Regions from separate parts of the Romboutsia sp. BSD2780061687b_171204_C1 genome, predicted to be linked through region 2. Evidence: riboswitches for the same ligand, from Rfam matches in the RefSeq annotation. Region 2 holds a riboswitch; the other holds the start of a gene.
The links. Region 2 has a riboswitch for lysine ahead of I2H23_RS05330 (Na+/H+ antiporter NhaC family protein). Riboswitches for the same ligand answer to the same signal wherever they lie in the genome.

Region 1 (7,728 bases), on a different contig from region 2:
TAGTGTATATTCAAGCTATTTATATTCACTTTTCTTATACCCCTTGATACCACCTAATTCTAGCTTAAATTTTATATTTTTCAGTAAATTTCCTTATTTTTTTATATTTTTTTGAAAATTTTATAATATCTCGATGTAAATAATCTAATAAATATAAAAGTAGCTATAGATCATATTTACCCAAATTTTTATACAAATAAAATTTATTTTATACTAAAAAGACACTTATATCATTAAATAATATAAGTGTCTTTATATTCTATATCCTAAAAATAAACAAGAATCATGATTAGAGATACTATCCCATACATTAAATAAATTGTCATACAAATATTTATAAGAATAGACTTTATATAATTTAGAATAAGCTAAAACTATCCCCCATTGATAAGTTCTATATACATTATTTCTATGTATATATGGTTTAATCTTCTCTTTATTATAATATATGTATTCTTTCTTTAATGACGTTTTAATTTCTTTTAATATTTTCATAGCCTCCTTTTGCTTTCCCTGTGATATGAGTTTCATACCTTCACTAGACCTTGAAATATAATAATCTATATTCTCAATCATCTCTTCTTCTGAAACTAACCTTTTGTCAAATTCTAAAACAATACTTTGGTTAAACATATGAACTCACCTCTTTATTAATATACTTTTACAAATTTAAACAAATTCCTTTAATTAATCCACTTTTTTTATATCTTTGTATTTATTATTTAAATATATTAAAAAACACTAACTTTAATAAGTTAGTGTTTTAGTAAATAATCTAAATAGATACTTATATAAACATATAATACTTAAATTATATACCTTTATAAATACCTATTTAATTTATTTATTTACTTTTCTTTCTTCCCTTTTTTCTTCAAACTTTTCTTTTTCTAATTTTTTCATAGATTTTTGATGAGCTTTAGCTTCTTTTTGTGCTTCTTTGTAATTTCTTTCGCTGTTAATTTCGAATTCCTTTTTATCACATTTCTCAGATTTTCTTTCTATCTTTTTAGCTTCTCTTTCTTCTAATATTATTTCTTTTTCCAACTTCATTTTAATATCTCCTAACTACATTCTTTAAATTCTTCAATTTCTTTTTTACTTGAATTAAGCTTTCTATCCATATATATTAATTTTATTCCCATATTTTTACATATAAAACATATAAGTTAGATTTTAAACAAAAAAATACTAACTTTACTTGTTAGTATTTTTTATAAAGAATTTAGTTATTTGTTTAATATATCAATTATTTGACTAAATGAATTTTCATTTCCATTTCCACCAACTTGAGTTACTTCATTTGTTTCTTTAGATGATAAAATTTCTTTTTGCTTCCAATTTAAATTACTTCCAACTATTACAATTGGAGAGTTTTTCTTAGCTGCTAATACTCCTGCTGATAGGGCGTCAATTAAATCATCTTGTTTATTTATGCCATCTTTTGCTATAAGTATGTCTTCTAGATTTTTTTCTTTATAAAAGTTCTCTAAAATTAAAGCATTGGTTTCATTTCTATCATCTCCACCTATTCTTTTATAGTTAGGTAATTTAGTTGTTATATCATTAGATATAGTACTTTGTCCACCTATAACATAAGATGTTTGTATATTGTTTTGTTTAATAAACTTATTAATTTTATCAAAATTTTCATTTTGTGATGTTAGTATTATCGGCATATTCTTATTGGCTGCGACAGGTGCTATACTAACTGCATCTGCTAATCCTTTAACTCCATTTACAACAGCTATATTTGATATGTTACCTAATCTTTTAGCTATTTCTAATGATGTGTCATATCTATCTATTCCACTTATTCTATTTACCTTAAATCCATCATATTCAAGCTCATTTACTATATTATTCGATACTGAACTTGTACCTCCAATAATATATATATTTTTAGCTTTTAGTCTCTTTATCTCTTGTTCAATATTATAATATAAGCTGTCATTTGGTGTTAGAAGTATTGGAGCATTTATAGATTTTGCAAATGGTGTGGCTGAAAGAGCATCTGCTATAGAACTTGAATTTACTAATACTACATTATCAGAAGTATCCCAACCTTTTTGACTTATCATTATAGATGTTTCATATCTAGTTTCTCCTACCATTTTACTTATAACTACTTTAGGATTATTTGAGCTTACCTTCATTATCCCAACAGCTTTTAGAGCATTTTCTACTGTTTCTTTTTCACTTGCTGTTTTAGCTTTTAATAATAATACTTCTCCTAGATGATTAAAATCTGATTGAGAATATAAGCCTTCTGTAAGTGCATCATAGAAAAGTTTACCCATTTTTTCTTCTCCGATACCTTTAACATTAATACCATATTGTGTTCCACCTTCAGATATTAGGTAAGCTAATTTATTTATTATACCACTATTTTCATGTACGTAATCATTGTCACAGCTATCATTATGTACATGAGACCTTCTACAGATTTCCATATTATCTACATTATCTATATCTGGGTTTTTCATGCTTCTTAAGTATCCATATTTTGAAAAATCTTCTCCTATAGTCCAATTTTTGCTTGATTTATAAGTATGTTCTACTAAAGTACCAAAAATATCTCCATATGCTTCGTTTATAGCGCCTGATTGAGATACATAATCTAAATTAGCAGTATGTCTTACTACTGAATGAGTATATTCATGTCCAATTACATCTAATGATCCTGCAGAATCATAAGTTGTTGAGTTTTCATTTCCAAAAACTAGTATATCAACTCCATTTACTAGACTGGAAAATGCATTTCCTGGCTCATTTACATTTACAAGTAATTCTGGCTTACTTCCCTTTCCATCTAGCCCATCTCTATTGTATTTATTTAAATAAAAATCGTAAGTTTTTCCTACATGGTAGTTTGCATCTACAAACTTTCCATCGCTCTTTTCTAGTTTTGTGCTAAAATATTTTATATCATTATCCATGCCATAAGGAATTTTATTTTGATAATAATATTGATAAAAATATTGACCTTTTATATCTAAAGTTTTTATAGGTTTTGATCCTCTACTTAAATCTATAAAATAATACCCGTCTTTAAAGCCTGCTTCACCTTGTCTATGTATTACTTGTATTTCTCTTTCATCTCCAAATACACCTTTTGCTTTAATTTTTTCTGATTTGATTATATTGTTTGTGTTTTCGTATTGATTTATTATATCTCCACTGTTAGCATCTATAAATACAATTTTGTTATAAATTGTTTTTCCTATTATATTTACATCTACTTTGTATGCAAGTTTATATTCTTCTTTACTTTTATATAAATATAACTCTACTTTTTCATTTTTATTTAATTCATTTTTTAGTTCAAGTTTTTCCTTTGCTATCTTAAGTGCATCATCTTTAGTTAAAGTCGGATTATAGTTAAATCCTTTTAATGTCTTTGATGTTGGCTCTATATATCCTGAAATTGATTTTATATTTCCGTCATAATCTACGCATCCTACTAAATCTGAACCATAGATAGGTATATTATTTATATACTGTTGAAGTCTTACTATAACCTGAGAATCATTTTTATCATCTTCTTTTGATTTGACTTTGAAAGTAGAAGTTTTTTCTACATTGCTTAAATAATTAATTAGGATTTGTTGAGGTGATATACCTTCTTTTTTCTCTTCCTTTATATTACCACTTACTACAAATGGTTCCGATTTTTCTATAGCTTTTTTTAATTCTTGTTTTTGCATATCCTCACTTGCAAAACTCAAACTAGTTAGATTTATAGTTATTAAACATAGTGTTGTTATGCTTGCTATGCTCTTTTTTAATAATGTCACTTGCTTTCCCCCTCAATTTTCTTTATTTAATGCTTTTGCTCCTTGTTATATTTTTACTAACTATGTTAACTCTATTTTAACACTTGCAATTATTGTTAGTAAACTTATTATTTATTGTTTTTGTACAAAATCTAATCTTTTCTATTGACTTATTTTTTGTTTTGGTTATAATTTAAAACAACAAGTAGATAACTGAGATAGAGGCGCGAAATTTAAGAGTAGTATTATGGAGGTAAGCTCAATGAAATAATACAAAAGGAAATTTCGCCGAAGTAAATAGTTAATGGCTTTGATACTATTTACTGGGCTTATGTAAAATATGCATAAGACTGTCACATTTTTGTGGAGAGCTATTTTCAATGAAAACGTACGGTACGTTGTATTTTTTGTATATAATTTACGTATTTTTGTCATGGGTATAGTCTCATGGCTTTTTTTGTATACAAAAACCTTATGTAAACCTAAAATTACTGATAACTTATATAAGGTATATCAATAACTCAATAATATAAAAATATATCTGAGTAACCGTCGAAGTCGTTAGCGACATAAACTAAGCGCATTTTTATTGTTAGATAAATTTTATTATCTTAGTTACTTACTTATGGAAAATTTACACCATAAGGAGGATAATCAAATGAGTGAACAAAATCAAGAATTAAAAAGAGGATTAAAAGCAAGACATCTAAACATGATAGCACTAGGTGGTTCTATTGGAACAGGTATATTTCTTGCAATGGGAGATACTATCTATCAAGCAGGACCTGGTGGTGCATTAGTTGCATATGTTTTAGTAGGCATTATGGTTTATTTTTTAATAACAAGTTTAGGTGAAATGGCTACTTTTATGCCAATCTCTGGATCTTTCAGTTCCTATGCTACTAAATTTATTGACCCAGCACTTGGGTTTGCACTTGGATGGAATTACTGGTACAACTGGGCTATAACAATAGCTGCCGAAATGGTTGCAGGTTCTTTAGTTATGAAATTTTGGTTCCCAAACATACCAGGAGTTTACTGGAGTTTATTATTTTTAATAATAATTGTCGGATTAAACTTCCTATCATCAAAAGCCTACGGTGAGTCTGAATATTGGTTTGCTGGTGTTAAAGTTGTTACTGTAATTATATTTTTAATAATAGGTGTATTAATGATAGTTGGTATAATTGGTTCTGATGAAATAGGATTTCATAATTATTTTATAAAAGATGGACCTTTCCATGGTGGAATAAAATCAATCTTTGCCATTTTTCTAGTTGCAGGATTTTCATTTCAGGGAACCGAACTTATAGGAGTTGCTGCTGGAGAAAGTGAAAATCCAGAAAAAACTATTCCTAGGGCTATAAAATCCATATTTTGGAGAATATTAATATTTTATTTAGGAACGATAATAGTTTTAGGTGCTATAATACCTTTTACACAGGCTGGTGTTTCTGAAAGTCCATTTACTATGGTATTTGAGAAAGCAGGTATAGCTGGAGCTGCTTCTCTTATGAATGCAGTAATATTAACATCTGTATTATCTGCTGGAAATTCTGGTATGTATGCATCAAGCAGAATGCTTCACTCTATGGCTAAGGATGGACTTGCTCCAAAGCTATTTGCTAAGACTAATAAAAGAGGTGTTCCTGTAAATGCTTTAATATTAACTACTATAGTTGCATCTTTTTGTTTCTTAACAGGTGTATTTGCCGAAAGTACTGTTTATGTTTGGTTAGTTGCTGCATCTGGCCTTGCTGGATTTATAGCATGGGTTGGAATAGCAATATGCCATTATAGATTTAGAAAAGCATATACTCATCAAGGTAATAATTTAAAAGATTTAAAATTTACTGCTAAATGGTATCCTTTTGGACCTATACTAGCATTAATAATGTGTATAGTTATAATAATAGGTCAAGGTTATTCTTGTATTAAACCAGATGGCATTGACTGGAGTGGTTTAATAGCTTCTTATATAGGTATACCTCTATTTTTAAGTTTATATATAGGTTATAAAATTAAGCACAAGACTAAACTTATCCCTCTTCACAAGGTTGATTTAACTTATGGAGAAGATAAAAATTTAGATAATATAGAAAAAAAGATCCTTGAATTAAATTAATAAACATAAAAAATGTAACTCCTTTAACTTAGGAGTTACATTTTTTATGATGAAGTTATATAATTTCTATCAACATATTCTAATATATAATCTCTAAATAACTTTGCTATTGGAGGTATATATGAATTTTTTAAATAACTCATATATATTATTCTTTCCTTAATAGTTTCTTTAATATTTATTTTAGATAGTGTATTTGTATTGATAGTTGGTGAATCAGGAACTACTGAAATCCCTGCTCCAGCAGATACTAATCCTTCTATTACACTTCCTATATTAGCTCCTTTTGGCTGAATTGATATTTTAGGGGTATACCCTAAAGCATCAGTACAAGAAAGAATCCTATCTTTACTACCTTCACAAAATGCTATAAAAGATTCATTTTCTAATTCCTTTAAAGATACCTCTCCTCTACCGGCTAATTTATGATTCTTTGGTACTATTAATATATACTCTTGCTTTTTTATTGGTATAGATTCTATATTAATATCCCAAATAGGTTCTGTATGATTATCATAGAAACCAATATCAATTTTTCCTTTTTTTAAATCTTCTATTATTTCAGTTACAGACTGTTGGTTAAATTGAAACTTTACATTAGGGTTATCATTTAAGAAATCGCTTATTATAAAATTCATAAAATAAGCTCCTACTCTAGATGTAGAGGAAATAGAAACTGTCCCTGTAGTATCACTAACCATTTCATCTAATTCCTTTATCCCTTTTTCAATCTCTACCAATGCTCTCTCTGCATGAACTAAAAATAATTTCCCAAACCTAGTTAGTTTGACATTTCTGCCACTCTTTTCAAATAAAGGGACTTTTAGTTCTCCTTCCAACTTTGCTATTGATTTACTTAATGCTGGTTGAGTAACTAATAATAACTTTGAAGCTTTAGTAAAATTTTCGGTTTCAGCGACTGTTTTGAAATACTCTAGTTGTTGTAGGTTCATTTTCTACTCCTTTTTATAATTTATCAAATCTATAACTAAAAGTTATATGTTTATGAATATTTTAAATTAGACATAGTGGTTATAACAGTGCTATAATCACTATTATCCTTAATAAATATATTTGTATTTTCTTATGAATTTTACTTATTAGTATACCAAAATAATTAAGACATATAAATTAAAATTGAAAGATATTATATAAATTAAAGGGAGTGTTTTTTATGATGAAAGTAGATAAGGATCTTTGTATAGGATGTTCTCTATGTGTTAAAGATTGCATGGTTAAAGATATTGAACTTATAGATAAAAAGGCTCATATTAAAAATGTAGCCTGTTTTAAATGTGGTCACTGTATTGCAATATGCCCTAAAAATGCAGTATCAACTGATGATTATAACATGAATGAAGTTAAAGATTATAATAAAGAGGATTTCTCTATTGATGCAGATAATTTACTAAACTTTATCAAGTTTAGAAGAAGTGTAAGACACTTTAAAAATCAGGATGTAGAAATAGAAAAACTTTCTAAAATCATAGAAGCAGGGAGATTTACTCAAACAGCAAGAAATGCACAAGATGTATCTTATATTGTAGTTAAAGATGGCATAGAAACTTTAAAAGAAATGTCTTTAGAAAGATTAAGTGATATGGGTAAATATATGCTTGCTAACTTAACACCTGAAACAATGAATTTAAAGCTATATGCCCAGATGTGGGTAAAAATGTATGAAGAATTTAAAGCAAATCCTACTGGTAGGGATAGTCTATTCTTCAATGCTCCTGCTGTAATACTTGTAGTTTCTGATAATCCTGTAGATGCTAGTTTAGCTTCCTCTAATATGGAACTTATGACTAATGCTCTAGGCCTTGGAAC
Region 2 (7,728 bases):
ACAAGAGCAATAGCAGGATTTATGGATCCTATAGTTAATGATACATTAATGCAAATAGGACAAGCTTTAACAGCTGCTTCTACTACATCTCCAATATTAATGGGTATAATACTTGGTGGTTTAATAACAGTTGTTGCTACTGCTCCATTATCATCAATGGCTTTAACATCTATAATAGGATTAACAGGTCTTCCAATGGCAATAGGTGCATTAGCAGTATTTGGTTCTTCTTTCATGAACTTCGTATTCTTCTCAAAAATGAAATTTGGTTCAAAGAAAGATACAATAGCTGTTGCTATAGAGCCTTTAACTCAATCAGATATAATAACTGCTAACCCAATACCAGTATTTGTTACTAACTTTATAGGTGGAGCATTATCAGGTGTTGTAGTTGCATTAGTAAGTTCTTATGTTGCACCACTTGCAATAAGTGTTCCTGGTATGGCAACTCCTATAGCTGGTTTCGCTGTTGCAGTTGGTCAAAACGGAACTCCTGCTTTAATAGCTGCTGTTGGATGTATAGTAGTTAGTATAATAGGTGCTTTAATAGGACATACATTATTCAAAAATACAAAAATACTTACTGCTGATGAGATACGTGGAACAGAAGAATCTTCTGCAGCATAATATATAAAAAAAAAGAACGTAGATAATTCTACGTTCTTTTTATATATATTACTATCTTACAACTTTTCTCGTTAGAGTTCCTATACCTACTCCCATCATAATGATTCCTACAAGCATTTCAATATTTGCTACCATGTATGCTACTTCTGTGGGCTTTGAATTGTTAAACCCAACAGCTCCAAACATACCTACACTTAAATTTATAACCTCATTAAAATCTTTAATAAACTGTTTTAGGTTCCATGTACCAATATTACTTAAACTATATTTTATAACCTGTCCATCTAACTCAATACCTACTGCTAAAAATATAAATGCAAATATTATCATTATTACTAAAGATGATAATACACAAAGCCAAGGTCTTTCTCCATACCCACATGCTAACCAATATATATACGAATTTATTTTAGGTAAAAATTTAACACATTTTCTTTGTGTACATTTCCCTATATAATAATATTCTCCAAAATTATTATTCAAGTTATTTTCCTTAAATTTTTCGGACAAAGTTTTATATGTCATATATATACCTTCATATTCATTTTTATCCTTAACTCTAGGTTCAATTTTATCAAAAAATGTTTTAGCATCAAATTTAGTTGTAAATTTATCATCAAACATTATATCTTGTATATATGTATTTGAAATTTTAAAGCCTGAAAGATCACAATCTATAATCTCAAACATATCAATTTCACTATTTATTATAATTGAAGATTTTAAATATGTTAATTCAAAACTTGTGTTACTAATCTTACATTTTTCGAAAATACAATATGATAAGTCACTATTTAAAAATTTTGCATATATATCACAATTATAGAAACTACACCCTATATTGTCTTTTTTATTTAAAGAAGGTCGTTTTTCACTTCCTTCTTTTATGAATATACAATTTTCAAATACAACTCCTCCACCGCTAAAATTGCAATCATTAAAAGTACAACCTATAAATGTGCAGTCTTTGAATTTAATATTTTTAAAATCACATTTTCTAAATTTAGCGCAAATTATATCTTGCTCTACTATTTCATAAAAATCTTGTTCGTCAAATATACCATCTTTGCCGATTAGTTTATCTTTTATTTTATTATAGCTATATTTTGAATTATTATCATAATCATTTAGTTCTATTTTTTTTGTAGTTGCATCTTTATAAAATGTTTCGTTATTTTTTTTTCTATTTGATAATTGTTCATTCACTACGGCCTTTTCTTCTTCAAAATTTATATATCCCATAGAATAACTCCTTGCTTTTAGATGAAAAGAAAACGTAAAATATATTTTACGTTTTCTTTTTTTACAATTATTATTATCTTATTTTATAATTATTATTCTATATAATACAAACTCTATTATTTTAAATAAAACTAATCCATAGTATAAATAATATTATCAACTTCTTCATACGTTTTCTTACCTAATACATGTATACCTATAAATGTAGCTAATAAAGCTATTGGTAATACTATATAAACAGGTATACCAAGTCCTGCCGGTATATATCCAAATAATACTGTTATTACGGCTGTAAATAATGCATAAGGCATCTGTGTATTAACATGATCTATATGATTACATCCAGCTCCCATTGATGACATTATTGTAGTGTCAGATATTGGTGAGCAGTGATCTCCAAATATAGCGCCTGTTAGTACTGCACTAGTACTAACTACTATAAACGACATTTCTGGGTTTATAGAATGAGCTAGTGGTATTGCAAGAGGCATAAGTATTCCCATTGTTCCATAAGCTGTTCCTGTAGCAAATGATATTATGGCTCCAAGTATAAATACTACACTTGGTAATAAAAAATTTGGTAGTGTTCCAGATAATAATGTTACTAAGTATTTAGCTGTTCCTAGTTCTTTTATAACAGAACTTAATGACCATGCAAGTATTAATATAACCCCAGTCATAATAAGTCCCTTCATTCCATCTATCCAAGCATCTATAGCTTCAGAGATTGTAAGTATATTTTTACTAACTCCAAGAACTATGCCTACAATACTTGCAAATAAAGCTGACTGGAATAATGCAACCGAAGCATCTGCTCCACTAAACGCCTCTCTTATAGCATCAAATGAATATGGAGAATTAGTAAATAATTGTATTAGATTTTGGTTATCTGAGTTCATAGCTGCTGTGTATCCGCTATAATAAAAAGAAATTAACGCAGCTATTATTAATGTTCCTATAGGTATTATTGCATTCCATGAACTTAATTTTATACCTTCTTTTGGCTCTAAATCAGAATTATCATTACTAACATTGTTTGAATTGTTATTATTTTTATTAACACTTCGGGCTTTAATTTGAGCTTCTCTCATTGGTCCAAAATCCTTAGCTAGAACTGCTGATATAACTATAAATGCTAATATTAATATATTATAAAATCTATATGGTATGGTATTTAAAAATACTCCAAATGCATCAGCTTCTACTCCTATACCGTTAAATGCATCATTTATAAGTCCAACTTCAAGACCTATCCATGTAGATATTATAGCAAGCCCAGCTATAGGTGCAGCTGTAGCATCTATTATAAACGCTAGTTTTTCTCTTGATAGTTTCATTTTGTCTGCTACTGGTCTAACTATAGGACCAACTATTAATGAATTTGCATAATCATCAAAGAATACTAATAATCCTAAAAACCATGCTATAAGTTGAGTCCCTCTAGCGGTCTTTGATCTTTTGGCTAGGCTCTCTGCTATAGCTTTTGCACCACCCATTCTAGCTACTAGGCTTATAACCCCACCTATAGCTAAAACTTGAAGTATTATACCTGCATTCCATGGATCTGCTAATGAATTTAATGCCCTATTTACTATATCTAAAAATGCATTAACAAAAGCAACTATAACATTTCCAGATGACATGTTTATTATAAAGCTTCCTGAAAATATACCTACAAATAACGATATTACTACATTCTTAGTTATAAATGCTAAAACTATAGCAACTAATGGTGGTATTAAAGTTATCATCTTAAGTCTTTCTGAATTTATAGTTGATATATCATCCCCCCCTGCAAATACTAATGGCATAGACATCATAAAAATTATAATAGTCATTAATAATACCCTAAAATTTCTCTTGCTTCTCATAAAACTTCCCCCTTAAAATTGTTTAGTCTCTAGTGAATATAAGGGTATAAAAAATTCGCTTCGCTCATGTCGCCAACGACTTCGTCCGTTGCTCAAAATGTCTTTTTTACGCTCTGCAAACTGATTGGTATTACTCAACTTCAATAATTATCCACATTCTTTAAAGTATCATATTTTCCTAAAGCGTAAAAAAGTCTTGAGTATACACTCAAGACTTATAAATTTTTACATAAAGTTATACATTAACTTTTTAGACACAGCAATATAACTATACCTATGTATAAATTTTTCTCAAATGTAGCTCTTCACAAAATAAATTGTGACAGTGATACATATATTTTATGTACCCCCAGGCATATAACCTTAAAGCATCAGCTATACCCTTCGGCAATAGTTCCTTTCCTAATGATTCTACGCGCTTAACTCCTCATTAGTACTTTTAAATATTGCGACCTCTACCCTTTTTATTTTATTCACTTTTATTATTAATAGTATATATACCTTTATTTTTATTTTCAAGTATAAAAGATTTTTTTTATATCATTTATAAATAATATATAATAATTTTGTTATTTATATTTAAATTTATAAATTATTATACCTTTTGTAAATTTTTTTATAAATAGTAAACATACTAATTATGAGGTGATTTTATGAAAAAATTTTTATTTATAACTTTATTATTAACTATATTTTTTAATCCACAAAATATTTTCTCTTTATCTCCAATATATACCCCCAAAGAACCTATGCCTCTACCTTATTCTTATGATTCTCTTGAACCTTATATAGACAAAGAGACTATGATCTTACATTATGATAAACATTATAAATCTTACTTAGATAAATTAAATAATGCCATAAAAGGATACCCTGACCTTTATGCTTGTAGTATTTCTGATTTATTAACTTGTCTAGATTGTTTGCCTAGTGAAATAGCTAAAACTATAAAAGATAATGGTGGAGGAGTATATAATCATGAATTTTTCTTTGAAATAATGTCTCCTAATAGGAAAAAATTACATGGAAAATTAAAAAGTGCCATAAACAGAGACTTTAAATCTTTTGATAATTTTAAAAATGAATTTAATAAAGCTTCACTAAGTGTATTTGGATCTGGATGGGCATGGCTTGTATCTGATGACTCTGGAAATCTATCGATTATAACTACTCAAAATCAAAATACTCCTATTACATTAAACTTAAAACCTATAATTGGAATCGATGTATGGGAACATGCTTACTATCTAAAGTATCAAAATAAAAGGGCCGAATATATAAATAATTGGTTTAATATTATAAATTGGAGTAAAGCGGAAGAAAACTATATTCAAAATCTAAAATAAAAATTTATAATAATTTGTAGATTTTAAGTATATTCAATCCTTTTAAAATTATATTTTAAAAATAGTTTTTGAAAATTTTTACAATTTACTATATAATTAATACAAATATAATTATCAATAATATTATACTATCACCTAGGAGGTTTAATGGTAAAAGAAACTCATACTAAGGGAGGCTATATATTTGCACTTTTAGCGCTCCCTTATTTATATAAAACATTTTTAAATAATTATAGTGTATTTTATAAAGCTATTTTGCTTTTAATATACACATATTTTGCATATATAGGTTCATTATATCCTGATATCGATATGAGAGGTTCTTATATAAGTAAAAGATATCCTATTATATATAAATATTTTGGTTCTAGATTTAGGCATAGGAGCTTTACACATAGTCTAATTTTTATATCTTTACTTGCTTATGGTTTCAATTTTTTAATAAAATCTACAGATAGTAATATAGTATTTATATGTGTATCTTGTGGCTTTTTAGTAGGATATGTATCTCATCTAGTTTTAGATCTGCTAACTAAGGAAGGTATAGAGATTTTTTACCCTATAACCATTAATTTTTCATTCCTTCCTATAAAAACTAATTCTAAGACAGAAAAGTTAATATGCAAAGCTTTAAACTTTATAGTTATATTTTTACTAGGATATAGATTTTATATATTACTTTAATAACCCACCTAATATTAGATGGGTTATTTTATATATTCTATACATTTTCAGTTTCATTATCTTTTTCATGATTCTCTAAACTTTTCTTAACTTTATTACCTATAGTCCATGATAAAAATACTAATAAACAAAATACTAATATTTTAACAGGACTGTTTATAAAACCTTTTATGTCACTCATTGGATAACTTATAAATAAAAACATTATAAACTTTCCTGATAGCATTGCAGGTATAAAACATTTAGGATCCACTTTACAAAATGCAGATGCTATTGTTACTAAAAAACTTGGTACAAAGGGACAAGAATAAGCAAAAAATAGTAACTTAAATCCTTTTTTGTCCATCCATTTTATTGCTTTATTTACTTTTTTATTTCTAAATTTATTAAATAACTTATTATCGTTAAATCTACTAATAATTAAAAATAGCAATGCAGTACCTAAACCAGATCCTATCCAAGATAGTACAAGACCTCCAAATAGCCCAAGTAAAAGTGCATTAGCTCCTACTATAGCCATAAGAGGAAGTATAGGTAAAAAGCTTTCAATAAAGCTTGCTAGTAATCCTATTATCATGGTTAAAATCCAATAGTTTTGTGCAAAATGATTTAATTCTTGAATATATTCCATAATCTATTTCTCCTTATGTCTATTATATATTATAGTATACACTATTTTCACTTAAATTCACCATATTTTGACTAAAACTTCATATAACAATTGCTGCCATTTAACCTTTAAATAGCTCCTTCTAATATATTAATTAAAATAAATAAAAGCTAATACAGATAAACTTCCGTATTAGCTTTTATTTATAGACCTAAATCTTCCTTTTTCACATGTAAATCCATTTGTGGATAAGGTATGCTTATATTTTCTTCATCAAATCTTAATTTGACCTTCTCTAATAGGCTAAAATGTATATCCCAATAATGTTCCGATTTACACCATACTTTAACTATAAAGTCAACAGAACTTGGACTATGAGCACTAACACCTATAAATGGTTTAGGATTATCTAAAACAAACTCTTGTTTTTTTACGATATCCGTTAATACTTCCTTAACATGGAGTATATTATTTTCATATCCTACACTAAATGTTAAATCAACTCTTCTTTCTTCCTTTGCTGAATAGTTTATTAAACTACCATTTGACAATGTTCCATTTGGTATTAATATTAACTTATTGTCTATAGTTGTCAATTTAGTATAGAATAACCCTATTTCTTCAACTGTACCTTCATAAACTCCAGTTTGTATATAATCCCCTACTTTAAATGGTCTAAGTAATAATATTATAAAACCACCTGCAAAGTTAGATAAACTGCCTTGAAGGGCTAAACCTATGGCAACCCCACCAGAAGCTACAATCGCTGCAAGACCTGTCAATTTAACATCCCAATAGCCAAGAATTCCTATAAATAATATAACTTTTAACACACCTGCTGTTAATGACTGTATGAATCTTCTTAATGTTATATCAACATCTCTTTTTTCTAAAAATACTCCAAATTGTTTTACTACCTTTTTTATAATCTTTAATCCTATAGATATAACTATAAGACCTATTATAAGCTTTATTCCATATTCAGTAACCCATCCTATAAATTTTTCAATAAGTGTATCAAGTGGCATTTTACTCATTTGTTGTACCTTACTCGACACTTCTTTTGCTATTGCATCTGGATTTGTCATTTATAACCACCTCTTTTAAAACTTTCGACTTTTTACTCATACATATTACCTTATTTTTTGCAATATGTCTATATAATACAATTATTTCAAAAATATAACTATTTAAAATTATAGGTCCTTTTAATTAGCTATTGTAACTTTAACTCACATATTACCTAACTACAATATTTATCCACATTTTTAAAATATCATAATTTCCTTAAGCGTAAAAAAAGGTTGCCTAAGTTTAGACAACCTTTAAATATATTATAATTTATTTA

Region 1: linked by a shared signal. The riboswitch ahead of I2H23_RS08965 (amino acid permease) and the one ahead of I2H23_RS05330 (Na+/H+ antiporter NhaC family protein) in region 2 are both predicted to bind lysine.

The regions. Positions count from the first base shown of each region.
Region 1 covers NZ_JADMRK010000003.1:247,251-254,978, reverse strand. The annotation lists gene I2H23_RS08980 (hypothetical protein) at 253-633, opposite strand; gene I2H23_RS08975 (hypothetical protein) at 841-1,053, opposite strand; gene I2H23_RS08970 (cell wall-binding repeat-containing protein) at 1,230-3,797, opposite strand; lysine riboswitch at 3,988-4,158, shown strand; gene I2H23_RS08965 (amino acid permease) at 4,435-5,901, shown strand; gene I2H23_RS08960 (LysR family transcriptional regulator) at 5,946-6,854, opposite strand; gene I2H23_RS08955 (nitroreductase family protein) at 7,076-7,728, shown strand, end outside.
Region 2 covers NZ_JADMRK010000002.1:81,953-89,680, forward strand. The annotation lists gene I2H23_RS05320 (PTS sugar transporter subunit IIC) at 1-627, shown strand, start outside; gene I2H23_RS05325 (pentapeptide repeat-containing protein) at 679-1,869, opposite strand; gene I2H23_RS05330 (Na+/H+ antiporter NhaC family protein) at 2,001-3,740, opposite strand; lysine riboswitch at 4,031-4,206, opposite strand; gene I2H23_RS05335 (superoxide dismutase) at 4,394-5,086, shown strand; gene I2H23_RS05340 (metal-dependent hydrolase) at 5,234-5,770, shown strand; gene I2H23_RS05345 (TVP38/TMEM64 family protein) at 5,808-6,401, opposite strand; gene I2H23_RS05350 (mechanosensitive ion channel family protein) at 6,584-7,468, opposite strand; partial or broken gene I2H23_RS15655 (NADH peroxidase) at 7,722-7,728, opposite strand, start outside.